Regions from separate parts of the Allobosea sp. GW821-FHT09G06 genome, predicted to be linked through region 2. Evidence: riboswitches for the same ligand, from Rfam matches in the RefSeq annotation. Region 2 holds a riboswitch; the other holds the start of a gene.
The links. Region 2 has a riboswitch for thiamine pyrophosphate ahead of thiO (glycine oxidase ThiO). Riboswitches for the same ligand answer to the same signal wherever they lie in the genome.
Positions count from the first base shown of each region.

Region 1: another riboswitch for thiamine pyrophosphate. It lies ahead of AC07NY_RS11690 (LuxE/PaaK family acyltransferase); the one in region 2 lies ahead of thiO (glycine oxidase ThiO).

Region 1 covers NZ_JBWKOI010000002.1:318,701-322,894, forward strand. Annotated here, with positions in the region: gene AC07NY_RS11685 (acyl-CoA reductase) at 1-1,190, opposite strand, end outside; gene AC07NY_RS11690 (LuxE/PaaK family acyltransferase) at 1,196-2,272, opposite strand; TPP riboswitch at 2,359-2,487, opposite strand; gene rfbA (glucose-1-phosphate thymidylyltransferase RfbA) at 3,128-4,003, opposite strand; gene rfbD (dTDP-4-dehydrorhamnose reductase) at 4,000-4,194, opposite strand, start outside.
Region 2 covers NZ_JBWKOI010000003.1:76,296-80,489, reverse strand. Annotated here, with positions in the region: gene AC07NY_RS16645 (thiazole synthase) at 1-423, opposite strand, end outside; gene thiS (sulfur carrier protein ThiS) at 425-622, opposite strand; gene thiO (glycine oxidase ThiO) at 606-1,628, opposite strand; TPP riboswitch at 1,680-1,781, opposite strand; tRNA gene AC07NY_RS16630 (tRNA-Ser) at 1,992-2,082, shown strand; gene AC07NY_RS16625 (hypothetical protein) at 2,196-2,717, shown strand; gene AC07NY_RS16620 (DUF4145 domain-containing protein) at 2,855-3,550, shown strand; gene AC07NY_RS16615 (hypothetical protein) at 3,826-4,086, opposite strand; gene AC07NY_RS16610 (hypothetical protein) at 4,086-4,194, opposite strand, start outside.

The sequences.
Region 1 (4,194 bases), on a different contig from region 2:
TCGTCGAGGCTTTCGACCGAGACCAGCTTGAGCGTGCGGTTCAGCCCCGTCGGGTTCAGTGCTTCCGGTGTCTCGACATGGACGACGCTCCAATTGTCGGATGGCTCGCCGAGAAGCTCGGCGGCTCCATCCATCGCGCGCGTCTCCTGCGCGCTACGCCATGCGGCGATCGAGGCGGCTTCGCCCTGTGACAATGCACGGCGCGGATGGCGCGAGACGATGGAGCTGAGTTCATGCGCGACGTAATGGGAGAACTCCGAGGGGCTGACCTTTCCGCCACGCTCGACAAAGAGCATCTGCGGAGAGTAGCAGCCCTGCTGCTCGTAGCGCGTGACGTCATGGGCCGCGAGCCGGGCCAGTGCGGGCGCTTTTCGGCTGTCGAGCGCCTCGCGCGCGATCACGCCGAAGCCGATCTTGTGGCCATGCGGCAGGAAGCGGGTCGTGATCGGCAGCTTGGCGCGCAGCGCCGTCAGCGTCTCGTTGCCGCCATAGGCCATGACGGTGTCGGCCGCGCGCAGGAAGACCGGCTCGGCAGCCGCTTCGCCGCCCTTCCACCAGGTGATGGCGAGGCATTCGCCGATCTCGGGGTCGATCTCGGCGAGAAGTTTCGCGAACCAGCCGGCCGTTAGCGGCTCGGCCGAGGCGAGCTTGCCGATATTGCCCGCCTTCACCAGCAGGCCGCAGATCAGGCTCCAGAGCGAGAGCGCCGGCACATTACCCGCCCAGACATGCAGCAGCAGCTCCGGGCCATGGGCGCGCAGATAACCGCCCTTGGGCGTCGGCTGGAAACCGTCGAGCAGGCCGGGATTGGCGAAGTCCTCGGCCAGGAAACGCAGGAGCTGCGGGCGCCGGAAGGTCTTGAGATAGCCGGTGAGGCCGAGCCGGACCGTCTCACGATCATAGCCGGTGACGATCGGCAGCAGGTGCTCGGCCTTGCGCCGCAGCGGGTGGCTGCGGTCGAGCAGGCGCGCGATGGCGGCATCGATCGCGGCGACGATGCGCGCCGTCTCCATCCGTTTCAGCTTGACGCGGGCATTGTCGCGTACATGCGCGCAGAGCGCCTTTGCCTGCGCCTCGTCGAGCTCCGGCAGCGCGATGATGGCGCTCTCGCCCCAGGCGCTGTGACTGACCTCGCGCCAGCGCAACGCCTCGCGGTTCAGGCCCGGCAGATGGCCCGCATGCTCGATCACGGCGATCAGCCTCGCGCCGCTGCGAGGAATTCGGCGACCGCGACCGAACAGCCCTTCGAGGCCTCGCCATCGACACGGCCGAGCAGCTTGAAGCCACCCGGCACGATCTCGCCGGCATCCTCGGTCAGGATCGCCGCGACGCAGTTGAAATGGGCGAGGTCGTGATGGACGATAACGCCGCGCTCGCCGTCCGGCAGGTCGGTGCCGGTGAGCGGATCGACCACGCGGCTGCGGATCCAGTGCGGCCCGGATTTCACCGACGGACAGACGGCATTGCCGTCGTCATAGAGCTGCGAGCTGAGCTCGGTCATCCCGTACATGTTGATGCAGGCCGAACGCGGCACGCCGAAGGCGGCGCTGAGCCCGTCATAGAACTCGTCCGGCCCCAGTTCGCGCGACTGGCCCTTGAAGCCGCCGGTATCGAGAATGCGGCTGCCTTGCGGCAGGGCGAAGCGCCGGCCGCTCGCGGCGAGCGCGTCCAGCACGGGCACGAAGGAATAGCTCGCGCCGAGCAGAGCATAGGGCTCGCCGCTGGCTTCGACTTGCGCGAGCGTTGCCAGCAAGCGGTCGAGGTCGAGACCGGCGGCATTGATGAAGGTCTCTGAATCCGCCGTGCCGCATTCGCGCTTGGCGAGCGAGAGATAGGTGGCGAGCGAGGAGTTCGGCAGCTCCGTCTCGTCCGGGAAGAGGATGCCCATGCGGATGCGCTCGCGCCCACGCATGAAGCGCGCCCGGAAATTCACCAGCATCGAGCGCTTCCAGACGTCGAGCGTCGGGTGGTAGCTGCGGCCGCGGATGCCTTGCGTCGTGCCGCTGGTCATGAAGACGCGTTCGGCTTGCTCCGGCGGGCTACAGCTCAGCGTCAGGTCCTTGAAGGCGGTGATCGGCACGGCCGGGATGTCGCACCAGCGCTTCACCGAGAGCGGCGTGCGGCCGCGCTGCAGGCAGAAGCGCTTATAGGGCTCGTTGTTGCGAAACTGATAGGCGAAGACCTTGAGTGCCATCGCCTCGAACACGGCTTCCGACGCGTCGGGAAGCGCGATGAACGCCGATAGCGCCGCGATGATCTCGGCTTGCGTCACTTCAACCCACTCCGTTCGGACGCGCGGCCAAGCCGAAGCGTCGATCGCTGGAGGATCACGAGCGCAAGCTGGAATCAGGGCCTGTGACGGCCGCATGTCCCGCATCCCTACGCCGGTATGATCCGGATCAGGTTCGGAGGGTCACCGCGTTGCCGGGCTCGAAAGCCCAGCCGGCGGAATCTCAGCCTCCTAGCGAGGCCCCCCTGGGAACGGATGCAGATGACGAGCGGTGGGCCCTGCTGTCAAGCAGTATAGGAAAAGGCGCCGTGAACTGCGGCCACGGCGATCTCGGTGGCGGACTGTGGCGAAGCTGCTCGGCATGACTATGACAGTGCCGTCATTGGCTTCGAGACGGCTCAGATCGGTGCGCCACTGACAACGGCAGCGTTTGTGCGTCCGCAACATTCCCTGTTGCGCTGCATCTGACGACGATGGCGGGTTCAGGCGTTTACCATTGATTCACCAACGCATATCGGCGTCGTCAGCTTTCCGGTAATGCTGGGCGTGTGGTGGTCAATGTTCGATTGAAGCATATCTAGATCGACCTCAATTCAAGAGGATGCGCCAATGACCAGATGCGATAGCCATTCTCGTTCACATTGGGCGATGCGACCTCCTATCGACGATGGCCCGCCCAAATGGAGCTCGCCCTATATCAGCGTGCCGCTGGGCATAATCGGCGCCCTCGTGCTGACCTTGGCTGCAGTCGCCCTGGGCCTCGCTGATGTCGCCAATCGCGCCGCGAGGTCGATGAGAAGTTCTACGCGTTGACGATGGAGCCCTGACGTTGTCGAGGCCGGGAACTGCTATGCTCCCGAGAGTATTGCAGCCCTGTGTCGACGCATCCGGCGTGAGCTATCCGCCGAGATCGCCCGCGATGCGCAGCAGGTATTGTCCGTAGTCGCTCTTCGCGAGCCTCTCGCCCAGCAGCGTCAACTGCGCAGCCGAAATCCAGCCTCGCCGCGTGGCGATTTCCTCGGGACAGGCGATGCGCAGCCCCTGGCGGCTTTCCAGCGTGCGGACGAACTCGCCCGCTTCCAGAAGGCTGTCGGGCGTGCCGGTATCGAGCCAGGCGAAGCCGCGTCCCATGCACTCGACCGAGAGCGCGCCCCGCTCCAGATAGGTCCGGTTGACATCGGTGATCTCGAGCTCGCCGCGCGGCGACGGCTTGAGGCTTCGGGCGATCTCGACCACTTCGGCGTCGTAGAAATAGAGGCCCGTCACGGCCCAGCTCGATTTCGGCGCCTTCGGCTTCTCTTCGATCGAGATCGCCTTGCCGGCTTTGTCGAACTGGACCACGCCGTAACGCTCGGGGTCGCGGACATGATAGGCGAAGACGGTCGCGCCGCTCGCGCGGGCCGTCGCGCGTGCCATCATCTCCGGCAGGCTGTGGCCGTAATAGAGATTGTCGCCGAGGATCAGGGCTGATGGTTCGCCGGCAACGAAATCGGCGCCGATCAGATAGGCCTGCGCCAGCCCGCCGGGATGGGGCTGCTCGGCATAGGTCAGGCTCATGCCCCAGTCGGAACCGTCGCCGAGCAGGCGCTTGAAGTTCGGCAGGTCATGCGGCGTCGAGATGATCAGCACCTCACGGATGCCGGCCAGCATCAGCGTCGAGAGCGGGTAGTAGATCATCGGCTTGTCGTAGACGGGCAGGAGCTGCTTCGACATCGCCAGCGTCATCGGATGCAGCCGCGTGCCGGAGCCGCCGGCCAGGATGATGCCCTTCATCGTTGCTGCTCCTTGCCTTGATCCCCAAGCAGCCGCGCGACGCAGGCACTGAGCGAGCCCTGCCAATCCGGCAGCCTCACGCCATGAGCCTGTGAAAGCTTGCTGCAATCGAGCCTGGAATTCGCGGGCCGCCGGGCCGGCGTCGGGTAATCGGCTGTGGCGATGCGCTTGACCCGGATTGGCTTGCCGCC
Region 2 (4,194 bases):
GAGCAAGCGCCCGCCGACGACGAGATCCTCGGTCGTGTAGGGAAAGACCTTGAAGCCGTCGTCAGTGAGGATGCGCGCGGCCTCGACCAGCGCGATCACGTCCGGCTGGAGCGTGTCGTCCTCGCCGATCACCTCGAGCTTGATCCAGTCGGTGCCGAAGACCTCGCGCGCCATTTGAGCGGTGGTCACGGCCTCCTTGACGGTGTGGCAGCCGGCCGTGTTCGGCAGAACCTTGACGCCGAGCTCGCGGATCAGCGCCCAGAAGGCCTGTCCGGCACCACCGGAGGATTCCCGGCGCAGCGACACGGTGACGACCTCGGCGCCGGAGCGCTTCACCGCCTCGGCCAGGATGGCGGGCGACGGGTATTGCGCGGTGCCCAGAAAGAGCGGGTTCTCTGGCTCGAAACCATAGAAGGACGCCATCTCAGCCTCCTTGCATCGGCGCGACGATCTCGATGCGGTCGCCCTCGCTTAAGGCCGTCTCGGCGCGCTTGCGGGCCGGCACGAAATCACCGTTCAGCGCGGTCGCGACGATGCGGCCGGCAAAGCCCAGCTCGGCCAGCGCCTCGGCCAAGGTCTTCGCGGCAACGGTCTGAGGCGCGCCGTTAAGCAGCAACGTCATGCAGCATCTCCGGTGTGGATTGCGGGTTCAGCGCGGCCTCGGCTGCCATCCGCGCCATGGCGGGGCTGAGCAGGAAGCCGTGGCGATAGAGCCCGTTGACATGGATCACCCGACCACGACGCGTCAGCCGCGGCAGGTTGTCGGGAAAGGCCGGGCGGGCATCAGTGCCGATCTCGGCGACCTCGGCTTCAGCGAAGGCCGGATGCAGCGCGTAGGCCGCACCGAGCAATTCCAGCATGGCGCGGGCGGAGATGCGGCGGCGCTCCCCGCTCTCGATCATGGTCGCACCAACCATGAAGAGCCCGTCGCCGCGTGGGACGATGTAGAGCGGGATGCGCGGATGCAGCAACCGGACCGGCCGCGACAGGCTGATATCGTCGCTCCGCAGCAGCAGCATCTCGCCCTTCACGCCGCGCAGGTCCGGCAGGACATCGCGCGCCGCCAATCCCCGGCAATCGAGCACGATATCGGCATCGAGATCGGTGGGTTCGACGGCGCGGTCGAAATGGATGGCCACCCCACCAACGACGAGCCTCTCAGCCAAAGCCGCGATCGCCACGCGCGGGTCGAGATGCGCCTCGCCCGCGAAGAACAGCCCCCGCGAGAATCGTCCGGCGAGATCGGGCTCCAGACCGGCGATGGCCTCGCCATCGATCTCCTCGAAATGGCTGGTGCGCTGGCCGAAGCGGCGCAGCTCCGAACGATCGCGACTGGGCGCCACAACAAGCGTGCCATTGCGCACGACGCCACCGGCATGTCGCTCCCACCAATCGGCCGCCTGCTGGCCGAGCCGGATCACCGGCTCCTCGGCGCTCTCGCCCTCGCACCAGGGCGCGAGCATGCCTCCGGCATACCAGGAGCAAGCCTCGGCGCCGATGCGCGGGCCGCGCTCATGGATGGTTACCTGTGCGCCGCGCGCCAGCAGTTCGGCGGCGCAGGCCAAACCGACGACGCCGGCGCCGACCACCGCGACATTCAGGCCCGACTGAAGGCGTTGCGCCGTCATGCTCTTCCCTGCTCCCGGAAAGGCAGCGGCCTGGGGCACGAGCAAGACATCTGCGAGCCGAAGACCGTTCCCTTCGCCGGCATTACCCGGATCAGGTACGATGGGTTGGCGCGGAACACGCCTCTCAGCCTTTCGGCACCCCAACGGACAGGTTCAATCTAGTGGCTGGCCAGCGGAGGAGCAAGGCAAGCCGACGCAGGGCTCGGCTGTGTGCTTGTGCTGGCTAGCTGCGGGGAGTCGCCAGAGCGCCCCTTCACACGGCAGGGCTTAGGGGTTCGCTTGGACACATGCACAGGCTGCGCAAAGGAAATTGCCGGCGAGACTTGTCAAACGCCTCGGCAATCGGGCATAGAGCCTCTCGCCGGAGACGTGGCCGAGAGGCTGAAGGCACTCGTTTGCTAAATGAGCATACCCCACAAGGGTATCGAGGGTTCGAATCCCTCCGTCTCCGCCACCATTTTTTCCTGTTATTTATCAATCGCTTAGCTTGGAAGTTGTGAGCGATTGTGTAGCAATAGTGTGAGTGCTTTTGTGTAGCGCCGAAAGGCCGCATTCACGACGGGGTTGATGGAGATGGGCTTTGCGAACGAATCGCGCGGGCTAAGGCTCGCGGGATCAAATTTCGTTTATCTCACCGAGGGAGCCTACGGGCTGATTTTTGTCGATCCAAGCGCTGGGCGCATCAGAAAGGTCTATCGCCGAAAACCAAACGAGCAGCATGTTCGGAATGTGTTCGCCGCAGAAACCGAGGCGTTCCGATTGGCGGCAAAATCGGATGCGGTCGCGGCACTTGTTCCCGGCGGATTCACTATCTGCGCGCAGCAGACTATGGTGGATCGCGAAGGGAAGGACGTTTCGAGTGAGCTCTTTGGCGATCTCGCTTTCGAAGTCGACTTTGTTTCGGGCAGCTTTGAAAAGATCGGCGCCATCGCAAGCAGCGAAGCGGACACCATTCGCGACCTCTTTGAGTCCGCAGGGATAATGCACACGAGCGATATGTCCGTGGTCGTCAACGAGCATGGTCAGATCGGCAAGTGTATCGATTTCGCAGTCATTGAACATGAAGTCTGGGCGGATGAGCAGGACTAAAGGTGATCTCCTCTCCTAAACTACCTTCTCTGAGTGGCCGGTGCTGGCGCGCGTCCTGAACGGCGAGAGGGATGGCAGCGGGTTTGAGCGTCGCTATGGTGAGGGAGGGATAGAATAGGTTTCGACGGGAAGAAACGATGGCTGAGATTGCTGGCGACTGTCCTCGGTGCGGAACAGCGCATGTAACCTTCGACGTGAAAGGTGACTGCCTCTTAGGGCGCGAACACGGATGGTCACATATATTCGAAGCCTTTTGCGTTTGCAGAAGATGCAAGAAAGGCACCATATTTGTGCTCTCGCAAGAAAAGGCAAACGCCTTCGAACGTAGAAATAACATTTCTGTATCCGAAATACCAGGCTCTATCGAAGCTGATTTCGGCATAAGGCGATTTATATCGGTAGCTGACGTTAGCGACATTTCTCCCCCGGAGCACCTACCCGAAAATATCAACAATATTTTTGAGGAGGCTGCCCGTTGTATGTCGTCTCAATGCTGGAATGCAGCGGGCACGATGTTCCGGTTGTCGATCGATTTAGCAACAGCACCGCTGTTACCGGAGGAGGAAACACCAGGGCTTACTCAGAAAATGCGGCGTGATCTTGGGTTGCGCCTGCCTTGGCTGTTTGACAATGCAAAACTACCGGAAGATTTGCGCGACCTCTCCGCATGCATTCGTGAAGACGGGAATGACGGCGCTCATCGCGGCACTTTAACTGCGAACGAGGCGGAAGATTTGCTCGATTTCACAGCTACATTGCTGGAACGAATTTACACGACACCTGCTCGGGTGCGGTTAGCTGCCGAGCGCAGGAATGCCCGGCGCGCGAATTGAAGTTAGAGGCCCGCCGATCTGCACCGGCGGGTCTGATGTCATAAATCGCCCTGGGCTTCAGGCGGTGGACTTGCTCTTCGCCAACTCATTGAAGAGTGCGGCAAGAGCCGCGATCTCATCCCCGGTGCAGTCGCCAAGGCGCTTGCCGAGGGGCGTCATCCAATCAAGCAAGCTAACCGGACCCGGCGCAGGCGCCGGCTGGACGTTGGACGGCATCCTGGGCACCTTCGTATCCTTAGGCAACTCAGCCCCAGTATAGGCTTGTCGCCGGAACATTACGTGGCCTCCCGCTTCGTCTCGGCACGAACACTGAGCCGAGGCTTGGGAAGCTCGACACCCATCGCCTCCAAGCGCTCCACGATCATGTCGGCGAGCGCCAAGGTATCGAGGTCCGTATCGTCGGGCGTGGCGGAATAAATCTCATCCGCAACGGCCCCGACCAAAGCCTCGCGGGCCACCTCTCGCTGCAGCATCACGCGCCTACCCCTATCGGCAGCACGCGTGACAATCTCGCGGAGGACGGGATTGAGCGCCATTACTCCCCCTCCTTCAGGTCCGCAGCGATCCAGCCGCGCACGATGTCGCGCGCTACGAAAAGGTTGGTCTCGTCGCTATCGCTAGCCTGAGCCTTTTTCGTCCGCTCG